One region of the Mesorhizobium sp. KR9-304 genome, then DNA from elsewhere that is predicted to be linked to it. Evidence: predicted binding sites of a transcription regulator. Region 1 holds the regulator's gene; each other region holds the start of a gene.
What was found. The regulator PhoB, encoded in region 1, activates phosphate uptake and scavenging genes when phosphate is short. The targets are predictions, from matches to a motif close to TGTCATNNANCTGTCAT.
Positions count from the first base shown of each region.

Region 1 (7,032 bases):
CAGCAAAATCTCCGGATATCCGTCGTCGTTGCAGTCGAAGGACGCCGCGCCGCCGCCGACCATGTACTCCCACTCACCCTTATAGACGCTGTCGATTCCGGCGCTTGCGGTCTCCTCGACGAAGCTCGGGATATCAGGCGAATTCTCCACGGAAAACGCGGTGGTTACCCCGGCGCACCCCAGCGCTGCAGCGAGTCCAAAAGACGCGAGGCGCATGGTTATTTCCTCGTCTTGAGCGCGTTCGTGTATTCGCCGATGCACCGCCCCTGCGCGAGCCCATCGACTATGGCGGAGCGGAAATGGATGCCGCCATAAAGCCGGGAGATGCCGGCCTCTTCGGCGGCCTCATGGAAACTCTTGTAGTTGCGCGGTTTGCGTCCGTCGGGCGAGCCTGTCTTATCTTCGAAGGCATAGTCGTCACCAAAGAACCCCGTCAGTACTGCGTCCATGGCGCCGGACACCGTGCTGTGTCCGCTGGGGTACTCCGGGAAGGGCGGCGTATTCAGAATAGGCTCCCACTTGGGGTCGATGGCCTTCTTGATATAGGTGATAGGGCGAATGAGGTTGTAGGCGTATTTCTCGCGCCAGCAGCCGACAAAGGCATCCGACATGGCCACGCCCATGCGCGCGAGCAGGTCGACATTGTCTTCCAGCGACAGGTTGGCGCGTTCGGCGACCTGGAGGGCAATCGATACCCAGTGGCCCGGGGGCGTCATAGACAGCATCGGATCGTCGGACCAGAAGCGTGCGATGGTTGCCTGCTCGGGCGTCGCATTCTTGACGGTCTCATAGACCTCGTTGGCCTCCCTGTAGAATTGGGTGTCCGGTTCGAAACTGAAGGGCGGGTTGCCCGGTAGCTTGCAGGTAGCGCCAGAAGGCACGGCAAAAGTACGGTTATTTCCCCATTCGGGCAGCAGCGGCAGCTGCTGCTGGCGGATCGGGCTGGTCGGCACCCACTTGCCTTCCCCCTTGGGTAAATCCCAATCTTCAGGGAATCCCATATTGTCGATGACCGCGCCGCCATCGGTCAGCGACCATTCGTGGATACTGGAGGCCATGGCCTTGCCGAATGTCTCGCTGCGCACCACGACGTCCTCGGAGACGCCAGAAATGGCCCGTCCGCGCCATTTCGTCTGCGCGGCCTTGATAGCGCGCAGCCCCGTCGGACCGGTATTGCCAAAATAGTAGACGATCGCATCCGACATCGCGGCATTTATGACGATCGTCTCATCGTAGACGGCGGCGACATCGCGCGCCGGCACCGCATCCAGCCCAGGCAACTGGCCCGCCAGTGACACCAGTCTGTCCGAGCCTCCCACGGCTGCCTCGAACGCGGTAACACCCAGATAGCCGAATGAGCGACTTGCTACCGGTGGCGAATAAGTCGCCGTGTGCCGAACCAGTTCGTTCATCAGGTAATACCAGTCGCGCAGCATTTCCTGCGGCGTCGGGCGATCGGCCGCTTTGGCCGGCAGCGTCGCGCACCACGCCAGCGCAATGACAGCACACGCCGCAAGCACGCGGCCCAGTAAACGCATGACCCCTCCCAAAAGCGCTTTTTATTTTTTTCGGCGCCCGGAATAATATGCACCGGACACGTCGGCTCGGCAAGAGTCGCTTGCGGCGGTCAGATTTTCGGAAGTTCAGTCTTCGCGGATTGCGTAGCCGGCGCCGCGTATCGTGCGTATGACATCAGGCATGCGTCCATTGTTGACTGCCTTGCGCAGGCGGCCGACATGCACGTCGACGGTGCGCTCGTCGATATAGATCGTCTCGCCCCAGACATTGTCGAGCAACTGGCTGCGTGAGAAGACGCGGCCGGGGTGCCGCATCATGAACTCGAGCAGGCGGAATTCCGTCGGCCCGAGCTTGATCTCGTTCTTCTTGCGGTAGACCCGGTGCGCCTCGCGGTCGAGCATGATGTCGCCGACCTTGAGCACCGAGGACAGCACCTCGGGCCTGGCGCGCCTGAGCAACGCCCGCACCCGCGCCATGAATTCCGGCGTCGAGAATGGTTTTACGAGATAGTCGTCGGCGCCGGTGGAAAGCCCGCGCACGCGGTCGCTCTCCTCGCCACGCGCCGTCAACATGATGATGGGCAGGCGCTGCGTCTCGGGCCGCATCCTGAGCCGCCGGCAGAGCTCGATGCCCGAGATCGCCGGGATCATCCAGTCGAGCACAAGCAGGTCGGGCGCATGCTCCTGCAGCCGGATTTCCGCCTCGTCGCCGCGCGTCACGATCTCGACCTGGTAGCCCTCGGCCTCGAGATTGTAGCGCAGGAGCACGCCTAGCGGCTCCTCGTCTTCCACCACCATGATCTTCGGCGCGATCATCTTCGGGTGTCCCTTGGGTGTGTCCTGATCCTACTCGGCCAGAACCGCCAGCGCGGTCTCGTCGAGCTTGGGACGGTTCGCCGGCAGTTGCTCGCCGGTTACCACATAATAGGCGTTTTCCGCGATGTTGGTCACGTGATCGCCGATGCGCTCGAGATTCTTCGCGCAGAACAGCAGATGCGTGCAGGCCGTGATGTTGCGCGGATCTTCCATCATGTAGGTAAGAAGCTCGCGGAACACCGCCGTGTATTTGACGTCGATCTTCTCGTCGTCCATGCGCAGGGTGCGCAGCCCGTCGGCGTCGCGCGCAACGTAGAGGCCGACGACACCTTGCACCTGTCCGAGCACCAGCTCCGCCATGGCCTCGATGCCGTGCGAGAGGCCGCGTGGCGCAGCACCTTGCCCGACCGCGCCGGCGCGCTTGGCGATATTCTTCGCTAGATCGCCTATTCGCTCGAGATCGCCGGCCATGCGGATCGCACCGACCACCGCGCGCAGATCCTGTGCCATGGGCTGGCGCTTGGCGATCAGGGTGATCGCACGGTCGTCGATCTCGCGCTGCCGCGCGTCCATGATCACGTCGTCGGAAACGACCCGCTGCGCAAGCGCATTGTCGGATGCAAGCAGCGCACGGATCGAAGAGCCGACCATCGAGCCTGCGAGATCGCTCATGTCGCGGATGAGCCGCTGGATGTGGTCGAGGTCCTCGTCAAACGAGGTGACCGTATGTTCGCCCATGATCTAGGTCCTCGTGATCTGTCGCAACAGGAACAGTCAATCAGCCGAAGCGGCCGGTGATGTAGTCCTGGGTACGCTTGTCGTCGGGGTTGGTGAACATCTTGTCGGTAGCGCCCTCCTCGACGAGGTAGCCGAGATGGAACATCGCAGTGCGCTGCGAGACGCGTGCCGCCTGCTGCATCGAGTGGGTGACGATGACGATCGTGTAGTTTGAGCGCAGTTCGTCGATCAACTCCTCGACCTTGGCGGTGGCGATCGGATCGAGCGCCGAGCAGGGCTCGTCCATGAGGATCACCTCCGGGGAGACGGCGATGGCACGCGCGATGCAGAGGCGCTGCTGCTGACCGCCCGACAGGCCGGTGCCGGATTCCGTGAGACGGTCCTTGACCTCGTTCCAGAGCGCCGCCTTCTTCAGGCTCCTCTCGACGACCTCGTCGAGATCCGCCCGGCTTTTGGTCAAGCCATGGATGCGCGGGCCGTAGGCGATGTTCTCGTAGATCGACTTCGGGAACGGGTTCGGCTTCTGGAACACCATGCCGACGCGGGCCCTGAGCTCCACGACGTCGATCGACTTGTCGTAGATGTCTTCGTTGTCAAGCGTGATTCTGCCGGTCACCCTGGCTATGCTGATCGTATCGTTCATGCGGTTGAGGCAGCGAAGGAAGGTCGACTTGCCGCAGCCCGAGGGGCCGATCAATGCTGTCACCTGCTTTTCGCGGATGTTGAGATCGACGTCGAACAGCGCACGCTTCTCACCGTAGTAGACCGAGACCTTGTCGCCCTTCATCTTGAAGACCGGCCCGTCCAAACCAGTCATGATTTTCTGCTCCACGGCCGCTTCAGTCATGATGTTCATATCCTCAACTCCGCTACCAGCGCCGCTCGAAACGCTTGCGCAGGATCACCGCAATCGCGTTCATGATTACCAGAAATGCCAGCAGGATTAGGATCGCGGCAGAGGTTTTCTGCTGGAAGCCTGCTTCGGGGAAGTCAGCCCACATGAATATCTGGACTGGGAGAATCGTCGCCGGATCGGTGAAGCCGCCCGGAATGTCGACGATGAAGGCGACCATGCCGATCATCAAAAGAGGCGCCGTCTCGCCAAGCGCATGCGCCATGCCGAGGATGGTGCCCGTCATTATACCTGGCATCGCCAGCGGCAGGACGTGATGAAAGACCATCTGCACCTTGGAGGCGCCAATGCCAAGCGCGGCTTCGCGGATCGATGGCGGCACCGCGCGCAGCGAGGCGCGTGAGGCGATAATGATAATCGGCAGGGTCATCAGCGCGAGCACCATGCCGCCGACGACCGGCGCCGAACGTGGCAGGCCGAAGAAATTCAGGAAAACCGCGAGGCCAAGCAAGCCGTAGACTATCGAAGGCACCGCCGCGAGATTGTTGATGTTGACCTCGATGATCGTGGTCCAGCGGTTCTTCGTGGCAAATTCTTCGAGATAGAGCGCCGCCGAGACGCCGATCGGAAATGCGATGGCGAGTGTCACTATCATTGTCAGGAACGAGCCGACGACGGCCCCCCAGATGCCGGCCAGTTCCGGCTCGCGGCTGGCCCCAGTGAAGAAGAAGATCGTATTGAACCGGGTCTGGATCAGGTTCTGCGCCTTCAACTCGTCGAGCCAGACGATCTCCTTGTCGGAAATCTTGCGCGAGCTCTCGGGCGTATTGATGACGCGCAGCATGGCGGCGCCGGCCGCCGCGGCGGCATTGCTGTCCAGCGGCTTGAGAACGGTGCCCTTAGCGACTGTCGCGCCGCCGGCGGTCGAAATCTCCGTGAGTTTGACCATGCCGCCGTCGAGCGCAACGAACAGCGAGGCCGCTCCGCTGGTCAGGCGTAAAACGCCGTTTTCCTCGATCGCACCGTAGCCGCGGGCAAGGCTGGCTATGCTGTCGTCGCCGAACGTTACTTCAATGTCGCCAGTGGTGCCCGAGGGCGCAACGGTCGTGGCGATCGCCGTGTCCGAACCCTTGTCGGCAATTAACCCCTTGAAGTAGAGGTCGGCGAAGTCGTCGAGCGGAAACGAGTAGTCGACGGTCTTGCCGAGCAACGACGGATCGTCGGCGATGTCCCGTCGCAGGATGTCGCCTGAACCCGATGAAAGCAGCCCCCGCAACAGCCTGCGGTCCTGGCGGCTCTCGACGCCGGGGAATTTTGCCGACAGGGCGTCTTGCGCAATTGTCGCATAGTTGGCCGCACCGGGATTCGCCGGATCGACCTTGGCCGCCGAGAGGTCGATCGGCAGCGTCAGGTAGTTCATCCTGAAGGCCGGCAGCGCCTCGGTGACGATGGTCGAGAGCAGAAGAACAAGGAACAGCGCCGAGAGCGCCACGGCGCCTGCGCCTATCCACTTGAAGCGCGTTTCGGCGGCATACCGCCCCCTGAGCCTGGCCTTTGCGGCGTCACCCGTATGCAGACCGGATACGCGCGGCCCCACGCCGATTGGAGATGTGATGTCAGTCATACTGTTCCCGGTATTTCTGGACGACTCGCAATGCGATGATGTTGAGGGCAAGCGTGATGCAGAACAGCACAAGGCCGAGCGCGAAGGCAGCGAGTGTCTTGGCGCTGTCGAATTCCTGGTCGCCGACGAGCAGCGTAACGATCTGCACGGTGACGGTGGTTACCGCTTCGAGCGGATTCAGCGTCAGATTCGCCGCAAGGCCGGCAGCCATCACGACGATCATGGTTTCTCCGATGGCGCGGCTGACCGCCAGGAGCATGGCAGAGACGATTCCCGGAAGCGCCGCCGGAAGCACGACCTTGCGGATGGTCTCGGACTTGGTTGCGCCAAGCCCCGCCGAGCCGTCGCGCAATGATTGCGGGACCGCGTTGATCACGTCGTCCGAAAGGGATGAGACGAACGGGATGATCATGATGCCCATGACGACGCCCGCGGCGAGCGCCGATTCCGAGGCGACGCCCAGGCCGACGCTTTCGCCGAGGCCGCGGAAGAACGGTGCGACGGTCAAAGCCGCGAAGAAGCCGTAGACGACGGTTGGAATGCCCGCCAGTATCTCCAGAACCGGTTTGGCCACAGCGCGGACGGATCGCGAAGCATAGTCGGAGAGGTAGATGGCCGACATCAGCCCGATGGGCGCCGCGACCAGCATGGCGATGAGCGTAATGAGCAGCGTGCCCACAAACAGCGGCACGGCGCCAAAGATATTCGGGTCCACAGCGCCGGCTTCGGTGCCGGCACCGGTAAAGGCGCTCTGCGGCGACCAATGCAGTCCGAACAGGAATTTGTAGAAGGGAACCTGCTGGAAGAAACGGAGCGATTCGAAGATCAGCGACAACACAATGCCGACCGTCGTCAAGATCGCCACCACCGAGCACAGGATCAGGAATATCTTCAGAACCCGCTCCACGACATGCCGCGCCCGGTAGGCCGGAGCGATGCGCGAATAGGCCAAGTAGAACCCTGCAGCAGCGAGCACGGCCGAAAGCGCCAAGATGATCGCAATGCTGGTCTGGTGGATCGAACGATAGGCAATCGCCGCCGCTTCCTTGGTGGCGTCGGTAAATCCGACCAGGCCGCCGAAAGCGATTGCCCTCGCGTCGCGGACGAATGCTTCGACCTGCGGAATGCCCAGGCCAGCAAGCTCCGCGGCGAATCGGCTCTTGATGATCGAGGATTCGATGCCGGGCGTCGCGATCGACCAGATCGCCACCGCGATCAGGGCAGGCCCCGCCGCGGCCAGTCCCAGGAACATGCCGTGATGGCTCGGAAGCGAATGAAGCTTTGAGATTTCGCCGGAAACGCTCGTAAGCGCGCGCCTGCGACCCATGAAATAGGTGACGGCAAAGAGCGCGAAGAGAGCAAGGACCAAATAGCCGATCATGAAAGGAGCGCCCCCGAGCCCGGAACCATGTCAGGACAGCGAGGGTTCGGGAACCCGTCCCGAACCCCTGCCGCGTATTCAAGCCGGGCAAACAAGCCCGAAT
Region 1 is NZ_JBDZDN010000001.1:2,120,109-2,127,140, reverse strand. It holds gene ABLE71_RS10265 (CRTAC1 family protein) at 1-216, opposite strand, end outside; gene ABLE71_RS10260 (vanadium-dependent haloperoxidase) at 219-1,538, opposite strand; gene phoB (phosphate regulon transcriptional regulator PhoB) at 1,644-2,333, opposite strand; gene phoU (phosphate signaling complex protein PhoU) at 2,364-3,071, opposite strand; gene pstB (phosphate ABC transporter ATP-binding protein PstB) at 3,112-3,927, opposite strand; gene pstA (phosphate ABC transporter permease PstA) at 3,941-5,548, opposite strand; gene pstC (phosphate ABC transporter permease subunit PstC) at 5,541-6,929, opposite strand.

Region 2 (7,032 bases), on a different contig from region 1:
GCAGTAGTCGTCGCTTCGCAGTTCACGCTTCCGTCACGATCCGATCCATCGGAATATCGTGCGGCTGAGGGTGGATGGTGGGGATGCGCTGCGTCTCGTAGCCGACACCGATGACAAGCGGTTTTTGCGGCAGCGCGGCCAGCGTGCGGTCGAAGAAGCCGCCGCCGTATCCCAGGCGGTAGTTCCGCGGATCGACGCCGACGAGGGGGGCGATGACGATGTCGGGCATGACGGGATCGCCTTCGGCGGGAATCGGGATGTTCCAGACGCCCTTCTCGAGGCGGTCGCCCGGACGGTAGGCGCGAAATATCAGCGGCTGCGCCTTTTCCACCACGACGGGCAAGGCGGGCGTGCCGCCGCGCGCGGCGAGCGAAGCCAGCCAGGGGCGCAGGTCGGGCTCGCCGCGAAACGGCCAGTACAGGCTGACGATGCGGCCCGATACGTCTGCGACGATGGCGTCGAGCTGCGTGGCGATCCTCGCGGACATGGCGGCCCGCGCCTCGGCCGGGACCGCCAGCCGGGCAGCGATCAGGCGCTCGCGCTCGGTTTTCCGCCAGCGGGCGATTTCGGGCCAGGTTGGCGGTGTCATCGACGCCGCACCTGGTTGGAAGCGAGTTCGTGCATGAAAATGGGGAGCGCCCAGTGGCCGAGATCAACGGCAAGTTCGACTTATGAGGCTCCCATATCCCCGCGGGGCGCGGTACGCCCTGCCGGGTGCGACATTAAATGTTGCACAATCGAACTCCGATCTGGCAGCAACAGAGTACGGGAGTTCACGGCAAACACATTGTGCGCTATCTTGGCTCATTATACCCAGCCGGGCGGCTACTGTTGTTCGATGTATTCATAAGCTATGCGAGAGAAGATGCGGCACATGCCAAGCGTCTTTACGACGCGTTGTGTGCTCGCGGACTTACCGTTTGGTGGGATGGCAGCTTGCTCGGCGGTCAGGATTTCCGGAAGAGTATCCCGGACATTCTACGCGGGGTAAAGCGAGTCGTCGTTATATGGTCGAAGAACTCGGTTGGGTCCGACTTCGTGAGAGACGAGGCGGATGCGGCAAGACAGGACGGCAAACTGGTCCCGATCTCCATCGACGACGCAGCCCCGCCGATGGGTTTTCGAGGCATCCATACGATCAAGGCGAAGTCGATCGATGAGTCGATCGACTCGATTGTTGCGGCAATTGATTCTCGTCCATTTACCGCCACGAAAGTCGCGCGTTGGCGGATTGCGTTGTTAGCATGGCATAGGCCCGTGCTGCTAACACTCGCGGGGGTCGGGATCGGGGTAGCTAGCTATCATTTCTTGGGAAAGGCCCCCCAGCAAACGATAAAAATGGACGAACTAGTTGAAGTGCCTGGCACGACATCGCTTGTTGACGTCTTTGCACGGATCGACAGCCCGGCGCGCCCAGGAATACGCAACAATATCGACAGCAAGTTTCTGAAAAGTGGTGATAAAGTCTATGAAATAAGACAGATTGAAATAAGACAGATTGAATTCATAGTTCTCCCTCGATGACGTCGCATAATATGGCCTAAGGATGTCCGGTCGTTGTTGTTCGCGTTGGCTGCGGTGACCTCGAATACACACAGGTTCTATAGGGCTCAACCAAATTGCAGCCGTTCGCTTGCGGCGTCCGAAGATCGCGTGTGAGAGCAGCGGCATCTGCTGCGTAACGTCTCCGGTCAGGGAAGTGCCCGGCTGAACACGCAGTGTGACGGGTACGAAAGCGCGGCCAGCGGTTAAGACCCGGCAAAGGGTCATGCCGGCGTCACCTGGCCATGCTGGACTTGGCGAAGTTTCGGCGCGAAACTCTTCGCCGGGACTGTCTTTCCCATCCGAGTTTCCCGAGGAGAAAACCATGCCGGAGATGCTTCACCCAATGTCACGCCGGTCATTCCTGGCCGCTTCCGCCGCAGCGGGCGCGCTGGTGGTGTTGCATCCGTTCTCGGCGCGGGCGCAAGCCAACCAGGCGCATCTCAGGATCATGGAGACCACGGACCTGCACGTCCACGTGTTCCCCTACGACTATTACGCCGACAAGCCGAACGACACGATGGGCCTGGCGCGCACGGCGACCATCATCGACGCCATCCGCGCCGAGGCGACCAACTCGATCCTGGTCGACAATGGCGACTTCCTGCAGGGCAACCCGATGGGCGACTACATCGCCTACGAGCGCGGCATGAAGGAGGGCGACGTCCACCCCGTCGTCAAGGCGATGAACACGCTGGGCTACGACTGCTCGACGCTCGGCAACCACGAGTTCAACTACGGGCTGGACTTCATGTTCAAGGTGCTGGCGGGCTCGAACTTCCCGTTCGTCTGCGCCAATCTGACGAAGGGCCAGCTCGCTTCCGATCCAACCAAGGACGAGTTGTTCCTGAAGCCCTACGTGATCGTCGACAAGACGATCAAGGATGGAAGCGGCGACGAGCACCCGATCCGCATCGGGCTGATCGGCTTCGTGCCGCCGCAGATCATGACCTGGGATTCGCGCCACCTGACCGGAAAGGCGATGACCCGCGACATCGTCAAGGCAGGAGAGGCCTGGGTGCCGCGGATGAAGGAAGAGGGCGCCGACATCATCATCGCGCTGTCGCATTCGGGCATGGGCGAGCCGGGCTATGTCGAGATGGCGGAGAACGCATCGCTGGCGCTCGCCATGGTGCCAGGCATCGACGCCATCGTCACCGGCCACAGCCATCTCGACTTCCCCGGACCGAAGTTCCAAGGGAAGGACGGCACGGACATGCCGGGGCTCGATGGCGCCAAAGGCCTGGTCAACGGCAAGCCGGGGGTGATGGGCGGCTTCTGGGGCTCGCATCTCGGCCTGATCGACCTGATGCTCGAGCGGGACGGCAATGACTGGAAGGTGGTCGGCTCGACCGCCGAGGCGCGGCCGATCTCCAAGCGCGTCGACGGCAAGACGCAGGCGCTGGTCGAAAGCAAGACCGAGGTCGAGAACGCTGCCAAGGCCGAGCACGAAGCGACGCTTGCCTATGTGCGCACGCCGGTCGGCAAGACTTCCGCACCGCTGCATTCCTATTTCGCGCTGGTTGCCGACGACCCGTCCGTGCAGATCGTCTCGCAGGCGCAGACCTGGTATATCAAGGACATGCTGAAGGACACCGAGCACAAGGATTTGCCGGTGCTTTCGGCGGCGGCCCCCTTCAAGGCCGGTGGGCGCGGCGGGGCGGACTATTATACCGACGTTCCGGCCGGCGACGTGGCGATCAAGAACGTCGCCGATCTGTATCTTTATCCCAACACGGTGCAGGCGGTGGCGATATCAGGCGCGCAGGTGAAGGAATGGCTGGAGATGTCGGCCGGCATCTTCAACCGGATCGAGAAGGGCAAGGCCGACCAGCCGCTGATCAACCTCGACTTCCCGTCCTACAATTTCGATGTGATCGACGGCGTGACCTACAGGATCGACCTGTCGCAGCCGCCGAAATACGGGCCGAAGGGTGAGGTGCTGAACGCGAGTTCGAGCCGCATCGTCGATCTCATGTTCGACGGCAAGCCTATCGATCCGTCGCAGAAGTTCGTGGTGGCGTCGAACAACTACCGCGCGGGCGGCGGCGGCAATTTCCCCGAGATCAATGCCTCGAAGGTGATTTTCCAGGCGCCGGACACCAACCGGGACGTGATCGTGCGGTTCATCCTCGAGCAAGGCACGATCAATCCATCCGCGGACGCCAACTGGAGCTTTGCGCCGGTCGAGGGCGCGACGGTGATCTTCGAGACCGGGCCGAAGGCGAAGGACCACATTGCCGGCGTGAAGGCGGTGAAGATCGAGCCGGCGGGGGATGGAGCAGAGGGATTCGCGAAATACCGGATCGCACTGTGATTCCTGGCGCCCACCTTCGACAGCGGCTCGCGCTGACCTGAATTGCTGTCGGCGCGGAATGACGCCGCAACGCCACAGCTTGCCTGCGGGATTGAAAAGGCGGATGATTCCGTCAGCCAAGGGAGCAGGCCATGCGCTACGTCATCGGAATCTGCATCGTGACCGCGTTCCTCATCTGGGACTTCGGCTACAATGAGGGCCGATACATCACCTATGGCGTTATGGAGCTGAAGCGCCTCACCGCAATTGTCGGCGCGTAGGCTTTGTTTTTGCCGCAGTTCCAGACGGAAGCCCGGTTTCCAGTCTTCTCGTAATTGCTCCAGCGCCGGCGCGTAAATTCGTCACGGTTGACCTCGGCGGCAAGCCGACACAAAAGACGCCTCGCGAGCGTCAAGCGCTTTCGCGCCCGAATACCGGTTCCGACGGTTCGGGATCATGCTTCCGGAGGCGGATTTGATCAGGCACATCGTGTTTTTCAGCGCGAAGCGGCAGGAGGATGTCGAGGCGATGCGCGCCGGGCTTACGGCGCTCGGCACGATACCGCATTCGAGCCTGTTCGAAGTGTCGCTCAACTCCAAGGTCGACCCGTTGTCCGACGAGATCGACGTCGTGGTCTATGCGGAATTTCCCGACGAAGCGGCACTCGCAGCCTACAAGGCGCATCCGACCTATGCGGAGACGACCGCCACGGTGCGGCCGCTGCGCGAGCTCAGGCTTTCGGCCGATATCGTGGCGGCTAATGACGCGGTCCAGAGAAGAGACTGACCGAACCGCCGAGCTTTTCGACGATCCAGCGGTGCCGTTCGGCCGAAAGCGGCAGCAGGAACGCGCCTTCCCACTCGCCGGTCACCGGATCCTGCCCGCGATAGGCTAGCACTACCTGATCGGGAATATACGCGGCGAAGCGCTTCGCCACGTCGGCGCCGTAGACGCGCCAGTGGCCGTGCTTCTCGGGCTTGGGGAAACCCCAGTCGCGGCTGGCCTGCTCGCGGAACGGATCGGGGAAGGCGAGGTAGAGCAACCCGTCGGGCTTGGCGATGCGCAGCAGCTCCTTGAGCGCGGCGCGGTCGTCGCCGACATGCTCCAGCACATGCGAGCAGATGACAATGTCATAGGCCGCATCGGGCCGATCGATTGCCTGGATGTCCAGCCCGCCCGGCTCGCCGTAGACGGAGAGTTCGTGCAAGGCGAACCATGACGGATCGACGGTGGGGTCGGGGCTGAACTGGATCGCCTTCCAGGCGGAGAAGCTGTCTGGCCCGAGCCTGTCGAACATGATGCGAAAGATACGGTGCCGCTCCAGCGACTGGCAGCCGGCGCAGCGGGGCATGGCGCCATTGGGCGAGGCGCGCCCCTTCGGTCCAGGGCCAAAAACGGCGCCACCGCAGATAGGGCATCGCGGCTTGTCGGGTCTGGGGACGGCGGTTGTGGTCATACTGGAATCCTTGCGGCTCAGGCGGACGGAACATGCCATCCGATATGGCGCAAGCGAAAAAAAAGGCGTTCAAACCTTTCGGTTTTTGAACGCCGCCGCATGGCCTATCTGCCGGGAGCTTGCGTATTCCGCTTCAACACATACGATCTGACGCGGTGTCGCAGTTGCCGGCTGCGTCGCTCGGGCCGTGGCGGACACGCGATCAGGGGCTGTCCTCGTATTCCCCGGGAACGCAGAGTCCGCTTTCAACCGCGCGCGGGTCGCATTGTTTCGGCTTCTCGTTGTAGTCAGGCTCCTTCGTCGCCTTTGTGCCCTGGCATCCGGCCAGGGCCAAGAACATCATCGCAAAGACCAAACGCATCGCTTCCCCTCGTGTGATTGGTCTGAAGCTATCACAAAGGATGCCGACGACCTATTCCCGCGGAGTGAGCGCAACCGCAGAAAAGAAAAGCGCCCGGCGAGGGAGGAGGTTCGCCGGGCGTCAACTAAGCGGCGCCGCGGGAGGAGGTGCAGCGCCGATATCCAGAATCTAGGTAGTGCTTAAAGATTCGGCAATAGGGCGATCTGCCTGACCTATGGGCAGATTGTCGCAGCCAATCGCAGCGGGAATCGTTCGGAACGCCGCGGGGTAAGGTTTCGGAGATTTATTCGAGGCAAGATGGGGTCCTGACTTCGGGGATGACCATGCAATCGAGTCTGACGCTTAGCATCGGCCTGCCGGTCGCCCTCGTCATCATCATGCTTGGGCTCGGCCTGTCGCTGCGCGTAGAGGATTTCACGCGGGTTCTTTCGCGGCCATGGCCGATCGTGGTTGGTCTTGTTTGCCAGGTGGCAATTCTGCCGGTCCTCTGCTTTGGGCTCGTCTACCTTGCCGATCTGCCGCCAGCGATAAGCGTCGGCATGATGCTTCTTGCCGCGAGCCCCGGCGGGACCTCCGCCGCCATCTACACCCATCTGGCGCGCGGCGACCTCGCCCTCAGCCTCATGCTGGCCGCGGTCACCTCCATGATCGCGCTGTTCAGCCTGCCGATCATCGTCAATCTTTCGCTGATGGCATTTTACGGCGAGATCAGCGCTGTCAGACTGGAAATCCGCCAGGTGCTGCAGATATTCGCCATCGCCATCGTGCCGACCCTGATCGGGGTTTTCATCCACAGCCGCTATCCGGCGGTAGCGCGGCTGCTCGATCGGCCGGTAAAGATCCTGGCGACCGTCTTCCTGGTCGCAGTGGTTCTGGGGGCGCTCATCGGCCAGTGGGAATTGCTGGTCGTGTGGGGACCGACCGTGGGCGCCGTTGCGCTGGTCTTCAATATTGCCAGCCTCCTGATCGGCTACTACGTGCCGCGCGCGCTCAAGATCGAGCGGCGCCAGGCGGTCGCGCTGGCGATGTCGATCGGCATCCACAACGCCGCGCTCGTCATCACGCTGGCGATGAGCGAACACATGCTGGGCAACCCGGAAATGGCCATCCCGCCCGCGGCCTACGGCGTAATCGCCTATATCGTAGCTGGAGCGTTCGTCTGGGTTCTCAACAGGCAGGCGCCGGTCCGGGTGGGAAATAGTCCGGCCTTGTAGCGGAAAACTGGCGCCGAACCATCAAGAAAAGGCGGCTGCGCGGCGATCCGGGCATCCATGTCTCTTGCCGAACCGCCTCACGCTGGGTCAACCTTACGAGACAGCCACGATGATGCGGCTTTGAGTCGGGAAGCATTCGATGAACAAGCAGGACGACATCGCA
Region 2 is NZ_JBDZDN010000002.1:249,276-256,307, reverse strand. It holds gene ABLE71_RS13520 (TIR domain-containing protein) at 1-7, shown strand, start outside; gene ABLE71_RS13515 (5-formyltetrahydrofolate cyclo-ligase) at 23-589, opposite strand; gene ABLE71_RS13510 (toll/interleukin-1 receptor domain-containing protein) at 832-1,524, shown strand; gene ABLE71_RS13505 (bifunctional 2',3'-cyclic-nucleotide 2'-phosphodiesterase/3'-nucleotidase) at 1,868-3,859, shown strand; gene ABLE71_RS13500 (hypothetical protein) at 3,991-4,119, shown strand; gene ABLE71_RS13495 (Dabb family protein) at 4,313-4,624, shown strand; gene ABLE71_RS13490 (methyltransferase domain-containing protein) at 4,596-5,294, opposite strand; gene ABLE71_RS13485 (bile acid:sodium symporter family protein) at 5,979-6,869, shown strand; gene ABLE71_RS13480 (magnesium transporter) at 7,009-7,032, shown strand, end outside.
Region 2: a site for PhoB is predicted at 1,765-1,781, ahead of ABLE71_RS13505 (bifunctional 2',3'-cyclic-nucleotide 2'-phosphodiesterase/3'-nucleotidase). Genes of this name have one in related genera too.

Region 3 (7,032 bases), on a different contig from region 1:
TTGGTGATGCGCGTGCAGGCGCTGCGCCCGGTCAGGAGCTCGCGCCAGCTATGCTCGACGCCAACGCCCAAGGGCGAGACGAGACCCATGCCGGTAACGACGACACGCCGCATGGCGGGCGCTCCTCAACTGCCGGGGACTGCGAAAGGGGTCAGGCCGAAGCCTTGTCGATGTATTTCACGGCGTCGCCGACCGTCAGGATGGTTTCGGCGGCGTCGTCGGGAATCTCGACCCCGAATTCCTCTTCGAACGCCATGACGAGTTCGACCGTGTCGAGGCTGTCGGCGCCGAGGTCATCGATGAAGCTCGCCTGCTCGGTTACCTTCTCGGCATCGACGCCGAGATGTTCCACAACGATCTTCTTGACGCGCTCTGCGGTGTCGCTCATTTGGGCATCCTCGCCTTACTAGTGTCTGTCTTCGTTAGCCGCCCGAACGGCGCTAATCAAGTTCAAAGATATGGCCCGCCGGAAACGCAACGCTCCCGGCCGGGTTCCTGGCGAAGCGCCCGGTTGAGAGGCGCATTACACGAAAAAACCCTGAGGTCCAAGGCGAAAAGGCCCTGTGGATCAGATCATCGCCATGCCGCCATTGACGTGGATGGTCTGCCCGGTCACGTAGCCGGCCTCGTTGGAGGCGAGATAGGCGACGGCGGATGCCACCTCGGCGCTGGTTCCCATCCGCTTTGTCGGGATCGCCGCCATGATCGCCTCCTTCTGCTTGTCGTTCAGTTTGTCGGTCATGGCGGATTCGATGAAACCCGGAGCGACGCAGTTGACGGTGATCGAGCGGGTGGCGATCTCCTGCGCAAGCGATTTCGAGAATCCGATCATGCCGGCCTTCGAGGCGCAATAGTTGGTCTGGCCGGGATTTCCCGTGACGCCGACGACGGAGGTGATGTTGATGATGCGGCCGAAGCGGCGGCGCATCATCGGATGCGTCAGTTCGCGCGTCAGGCGGAACACGGCGGTCAGGTTGACCTCCAGCACGGAATCCCAGTCGGCATCAGACATGCGCACGAAAAGGCCGTCCTTGGTGATGCCGGCATTGTTGACCAATATGTCGACGCCTTCGAGCTCGGCTTCGGCCTTTTGGCCCAACGCCTTGACCTCGTCGCGGTTGGAGAGGTTGGCCGGGAAAATCTTGACCCGGTCGCCGAGCTTGGCGGCAAGGCCCTCGAGCTTCTCGACCTTGGTGCCGTGCAGGCCGACAATCGCGCCCTGGGCGTGCAGCATCTCGGCGATCGCCTCGCCGATGCCGCCGGAAGCGCCTGTCACGAGTGCCTTGCGGCCGGTCAGTTCGAACATGTTTCCCTCACTTCGGGCTGGCTTTTACGCAATTGTCGATGTGGTCCTGCAGTTCTCTCCAGAAAACACAATACAGGACGTGCCCGTTTTTCCGGACGATGTCGTCGGCGCGTGTAGCGACAAACATCAGATGGAACAAGCTGGAGAAGACTATCGAAAACGTAAGCAGAACACCAAACAGCAGTATGCCTACAGCAGCCCCGGAATACCACTGGATCAACGGACTGCCGTCAGGCTGATGCTGAAGAACCAGCCATCCGCCCAAAGTCCAAACCAAAAATGCGGCAACCGTCAAAAACCATAGTTTGATCGTTTGCCGCTTGGTGAGCATCCCTACCCTCGCAGTTAACCAAGCGCCGCCAGCGCCGCTTCCACGTCGGCAGGCGTGCCGATCGCGGCGGTAGCGACGTCGCGGTTGATACGGCGCGCCAGGCCCGAAAGCACCTTGCCGGCGCCGACTTCATAGAGCGCCGTCACGCCGTTGGCGCCGAACCATTCGACGGTCTCGCGCCAGCGGACGCGGCCGGTCACCTGCTCCACCAGCCGCTTGACGATCTCGTCCGGGTCGCTGAGCGGTTGCACCACGACGTTGGAAACCACTGGCACGGCCGGCGCCTGCTTGGCGACCTTCGACAGCGCTTCGCGCATGACGTCGGCCGCCGGCGCCATCAGCGCCGAGTGGAAGGGCGCCGAAACCTGCAGCATCAGCGCGCGCTTGGCGCCCTTGTCGGTGCAGAGCTTCGCGGCGCGCTCGACAGCCGCCTTCTCGCCCGAAATCACCAATTGTCCGGCACCGTTGTCGTTGGCGATCTGACACACCGACCCTTGCGCGGCCTCGGCGCATGCGGCCTCGACGGCCGGCTCATCCAGCCCGAGGATCGCCGCCATCGCGCCGACGCCCGCTGGAACGGCAGCCTGCATGGCGTTGCCGCGGATGCGCAGAAGCTTCGCCGCGTCTGCGACCGAGAACATGCCTGCCGCGGCAAGTGCGGAATATTCCCCGAGCGAGTGGCCGGCCACGTAGGCGACCTTGTCCTTCAGCACAAAGCCCCGCGAATCCAGTGCCCGGATCGCCGCCATCGAGACCGCCATCAGCGCCGGCTGCGCGTTGGCGGTGAGCGTCAGCGTCTCTTCGGGGCCTTCCCAGATCAGCTTCGACAGCTTCTCGCCGAGCGCGTCGTCGACCTCTTCGAACACTTTCCGGGCCTCGGGAAACGCCTCGGCAAGATCCTTGCCCATGCCCAGAGCCTGGCTGCCCTGCCCCGGAAACGTGAATGCGATGGCCATGCTTGGGGTCCCGGTTTCGTTGCGACGCCTGCCTCTGAAACAAGCAGGATGGCCAAGTCAAGGGCAGCAGCAAATTGCCGAAGCCATTCCACATGCCAAAACTGACCCGGAAAAAACCACGCCGGCTTCTCATTTCCGACACAGGGACTGGTTTTTTGTGACGGAACCATGACAGGTAGATTGCAGTCCTAAGACGCATTGAGGATCTTGAGTTGGCAAAGCAGAATGCGGTCATATCGCCCGCGGCGGACGAGACCGATACCGGGCGCAGCGGGTTCCGCTGGCGCGAGCGGCGGACGCTTGAACGCGCCGGGTCGCTTACGATTACAGTCCTCCTTTCGGCCGTCCTGGTTTTTCTGGTCGAACTCATTGCGCGCGGCTCGCTGCAGCAGACCCTCAATTTTTTCCAGCAGCCTTTCCGTCCGGGCTGGACCACCATCGTGCTGTTCGCGCTGCTGCTTATCGGTTTCGATGCCCTGTTCGGGCGCCGTCACAATGGCATATTGTTCATCGCGCCCGTCGCATTGCTGCTGGCTGCGATCGGCCACCAGAAATCGCACTATCTCGGCGATCCTCTCTATCCGACCGACTTCCTTTATTCCCGCCAGATCGTCGAACTGACTCCGCTTTTGGTCAAGGAACGACCTATGGCGGCAGTCATGATCGGCGTTGGCGGCGTCGTCGCGCTTCTGCTGCTCGTCGCGCTCTGGCGGCATTGGCGCCGGCGCTTCCCGGCGATCCGCTGGCGTATGCGCGTGGCGAGGCTCGCCATCGTTCTGCCGGCGCTTGCGTTCTTCGCCTCCATCATGGATTTCGCCACCTTCTCCTGGACCCGCGACCGGCTGCAGATCATCCCGATCATGTGGGACCAGAAGGAGAACTATGCGTCGAACGGCTTTGCCATCGCATTCGCGCTCAACGTTCCGATGGCCAAGGTCACGGCGCCGCCGAGCTATGAGGACGACGTGCTCGACGCCATCCGGCCCGGCCCGACCGGCGTTGCCATGCCTGACGACAAGCCCGACATCATCGTGGTGATGAGCGAATCGTTCTGGGACCCGACGTTGCTTCCAGGCACGACGATCACGCCCGACCCGATGCCGACCGTTCGCTCCGTCCGTTCCGGCTCGATGTTCTCGCCCGAGTTCGGCGGCATGACCGCCAATGTCGAATTCGAGGCGCTGACCGGCTTCACCAACGCCTTCCTGCCCTATGGCAGCATTCCCTATCAGCAATATGTCCGCGGGCCGGTGCCGTCGCTGGCGAACTTCTTCCGCTCGCAGGGCTACGACACGACGGCGATTCATCCGTTCGAGGGCTGGTTCTGGAACCGCGAGCACGTCTACGACGCGTTCGGCTTCGACCGCTTCCTCTCGATCGAGAAACTGCCGCCGATGGCCTCGCGCGGGCCTTTGGTGTCGGACGATTCGCTGACCGACGAAATCATCAGGCGGTCGGACGCAACTGACCGGCCCTTTTTCACCTTCGCCGTCAGCCTGCAGGGGCACGGCCCTTATGAGCCGAACCGCTATAGCGACCCGAAGGTAAAGGTGGATTCGGTCGCGAGCTACTGGACACGCCAGTCGATCCGTTCCTATGCCGAGGGCATAGCCGACGCCGACCATAGCCTGAAACGGCTGATGGACTGGGCGTCGAAGCGCGACCGGCACACCGTGATCGTCTTCTTCGGCGACCATTTGCCGCCGCTGAACCAGGGCTATACGGAGACCGGCTTCCTCAAGGAGCCCGTTCCGGAGCGGCGCGAGCCACCGGAGGCGCTCGCCCTGCACCGGGAGACACCGCTTGTCGTCTGGTCGAACAGGAACGGCGCGATGAAGGATATCGGCGCGATCAGCCCGTCGCTGATCCCGTTGAAGCTGTTCAAGGCGGCGGGCATCGAGCATCCATACTACACAGGCTTCCTCGGCCGCGTGGACGCCAAATACGACGTCATCGAGCGGCATGTGCTGATCTCGCCGGCCGGCTCGACGCCCGACTGGTCGCAGGAGAAACTGATCGACCCGCTGATCAACGACTTCCGGCTGTTGCAGTACGACGCGCTGTTCGGCAAGCAGCGGACGGTGAAGCGCTTTTTCCCCAACCTGCCCAGGCCGGCCGGCGTGTAACCGCCCAGGGCTTGCCATTTCCGGCCTTCCCCTATATAGCCCGCCGCAATCTGCCGGTCCTGCTGGGGGCTGAACGGAGGGTTGGAGGCGTTGCCTCCTTGATGAAGCCGCAGGCGCTTCGGCCTCCCGTGTCTCCGCTCTCGACCGTCTCGAATGCGCCTTTCTCTCCCGAGGCAGCCCACCAGGCTCCCGAAGGATCAGACAAGTTGCAGAGGCTTTTGCCGCGGGAACCGGACAGGGACGTGAAACGAAAGGCTAGAGAACAATGGCACTATACGAGCATGTGTTCCTTGCCCGGCAGGATCTGTCGCAGCAGCAGGTCGATGCGCTTGTCGAACAGTACAAGGGCGTCATCACCGCTGGCGGCGGCAGCGTTGGTCGGGTTGAGAACTGGGGACTGAAGTCCCTCACCTACCGGGTGAACAAGAACCGCAAGGCATACTACACCCTCATGGACCTCACCTGCCCGCCGGCGGCGTTGAAGGAGATGGAGCGCCAGATGGGCCTCTCCGAAGACGTGCTGCGCTTCATGACCGTCAAGGTCGAGGCGCATGAGGAAGGCATCTCCGCCATGATGCAGAAGCGCGAAGAGCGCTCCGAGCGTGGCGACCGCGGTGGCTTCGGCGACCGTGATCGCGGCCCGCGCAGCTTCGGCGACCGCGACCGTGGCGATCGTGGTCCGCGTTCGTTTGGCGACCGCGACGATCGCCCGCCGCGCCGCCCGCGTGAAGCTGTTGAAGGAGCTGCAGAATAATGGTCGACATCAACCAGATCCCGACCCGGCGTCCGTTTCATCGCCGCCGCAAGACCTGCCCGTTCTCCGGAGCCAATGCCCCGAAGATCGACTACAAGGACGTGCGTCTCCTGCAGCGCTACATTTCCGAGCGCGGCAAGATCGTGCCGTCGCGCATCACGGCGGTCAGCCAGAAGAAGCAGCGCGAACTCGCCAAGGCGATCAAGCGCGCGCGTTTCCTGGCGCTCCTGCCTTATATCGTGAAGTAACGAGCTTACCGGCGCGGGCGTTCGTCCGCGCCGGCTCCTTCCGCGACGGGCGCGGTCGGCAGCACATATTAAATCCCGGGTTGGGCGCTTCACTTGCCCATGATCTTGTCCGAGAAGTCTGCACTTTTCGGGGTCATGGCCGCCCTAACTGCCAGACAGGCAGGACAGCGAAACCGGCGCCAGGCGCCCTTGCTTCCTGACCTCGTCTTTTGATTCAAGCCTTCGGGCGATTTGGGGCCTTCGGGCATCGAAAGGACAGAACCATGGAAGTCATTCTTCTCGAACGCATTTCCCGCCTCGGCCAGATGGGCGACACCGTCAAGGTCAAGGACGGCTTTGCCCGCAACTTCCTGTTGCCGCAGGGCAAGGCGCTGCGCGCCAACGAGGCCAACAAGCATAAATTCGAGGGCCAGCGCGCACAGCTCGAGGCGCGCAATCTCGAGCGCAAGGCGGAAGCCAGCAAGGTCGCCGAGACGCTCGACGGCAAGAGCTTCGTCGCGGTCCGCTCGGCCGGCGAAACCGGCCAGCTCTACGGCTCGGTCTCGACGCGCGACATCGCCGACCTGATCACGGCTGAAGGCTTCAGCGTCAACCGCAACCAGATCCTGCTCAACCAGCCGATCAAGGCCATCGGCCTGACCAATGTGGCGATCGCGCTGCACCCCGAGGTAGAGGTCACCGTGACGCTCAACGTCGCTCGCACGGCGGACGAGGCCGAGCGCCAGGCCAAGGGCGAGACCTTGACCACTGCCGAGGCGATCTACGGCGATGACATCAACGAGAACGCCCGCCCCGACGCGTTCTTCGATCCGAACGAGGAAGAGGCCGCCGGCGAAGAAGCCTGACCGTCTGCGCCACCTAAACCGCGGAAAGCCTGGGGTCGTCCCAGGCTTTTTGCTTTCTGGGCCTTGGCACAGGCCTGTTCTTCCGGCGCGGCATGTCCGATCTTGGTTGCCGGCAAGCATCGTTTTGCTTGGCAGGAGCCGGCAGTTGGCCCGATGCCTGAGGCAGCTTTTGTGCCAGAGGGAACTTTTCAAACCGCGACAAATTCGGCACACTGGCCAACCGTTCCCTGTTGGAGTGGGGTCTGTGCCGTGAACAAACTGCTGCAGCGTGTCGTCGCCGGCCTGGTCCGCACCGGGAATCTGTGCATAACGGGCCCCAACGGCGTGACGCACGCGTTCGGCGACGGCACCGGCGATCCCGTCCACATCCTGATCAAGACGTCACGCGCCGAACGCGCGATCGCTTTCGATCCGATGCTCGCCGCTCCCGAAGCCTTCATGGATGGCGATCTCGATATCGTCCAGG
Region 3 is NZ_JBDZDN010000002.1:336,841-343,872, forward strand. It holds gene fabF (beta-ketoacyl-ACP synthase II) at 1-113, opposite strand, end outside; gene ABLE71_RS13870 (acyl carrier protein) at 152-388, opposite strand; gene fabG (3-oxoacyl-[acyl-carrier-protein] reductase) at 569-1,306, opposite strand; gene ABLE71_RS13880 (hypothetical protein) at 1,314-1,637, opposite strand; gene fabD (ACP S-malonyltransferase) at 1,652-2,593, opposite strand; gene ABLE71_RS13890 (LTA synthase family protein) at 2,917-4,719, shown strand; gene rpsF (30S ribosomal protein S6) at 4,985-5,473, shown strand; gene rpsR (30S ribosomal protein S18) at 5,473-5,721, shown strand; gene rplI (50S ribosomal protein L9) at 5,985-6,566, shown strand; gene ABLE71_RS13910 (cyclopropane-fatty-acyl-phospholipid synthase family protein) at 6,816-7,032, shown strand, end outside.
Region 3: a site for PhoB is predicted at 2,751-2,767, ahead of ABLE71_RS13890 (LTA synthase family protein). Genes of this name have one in related genera too.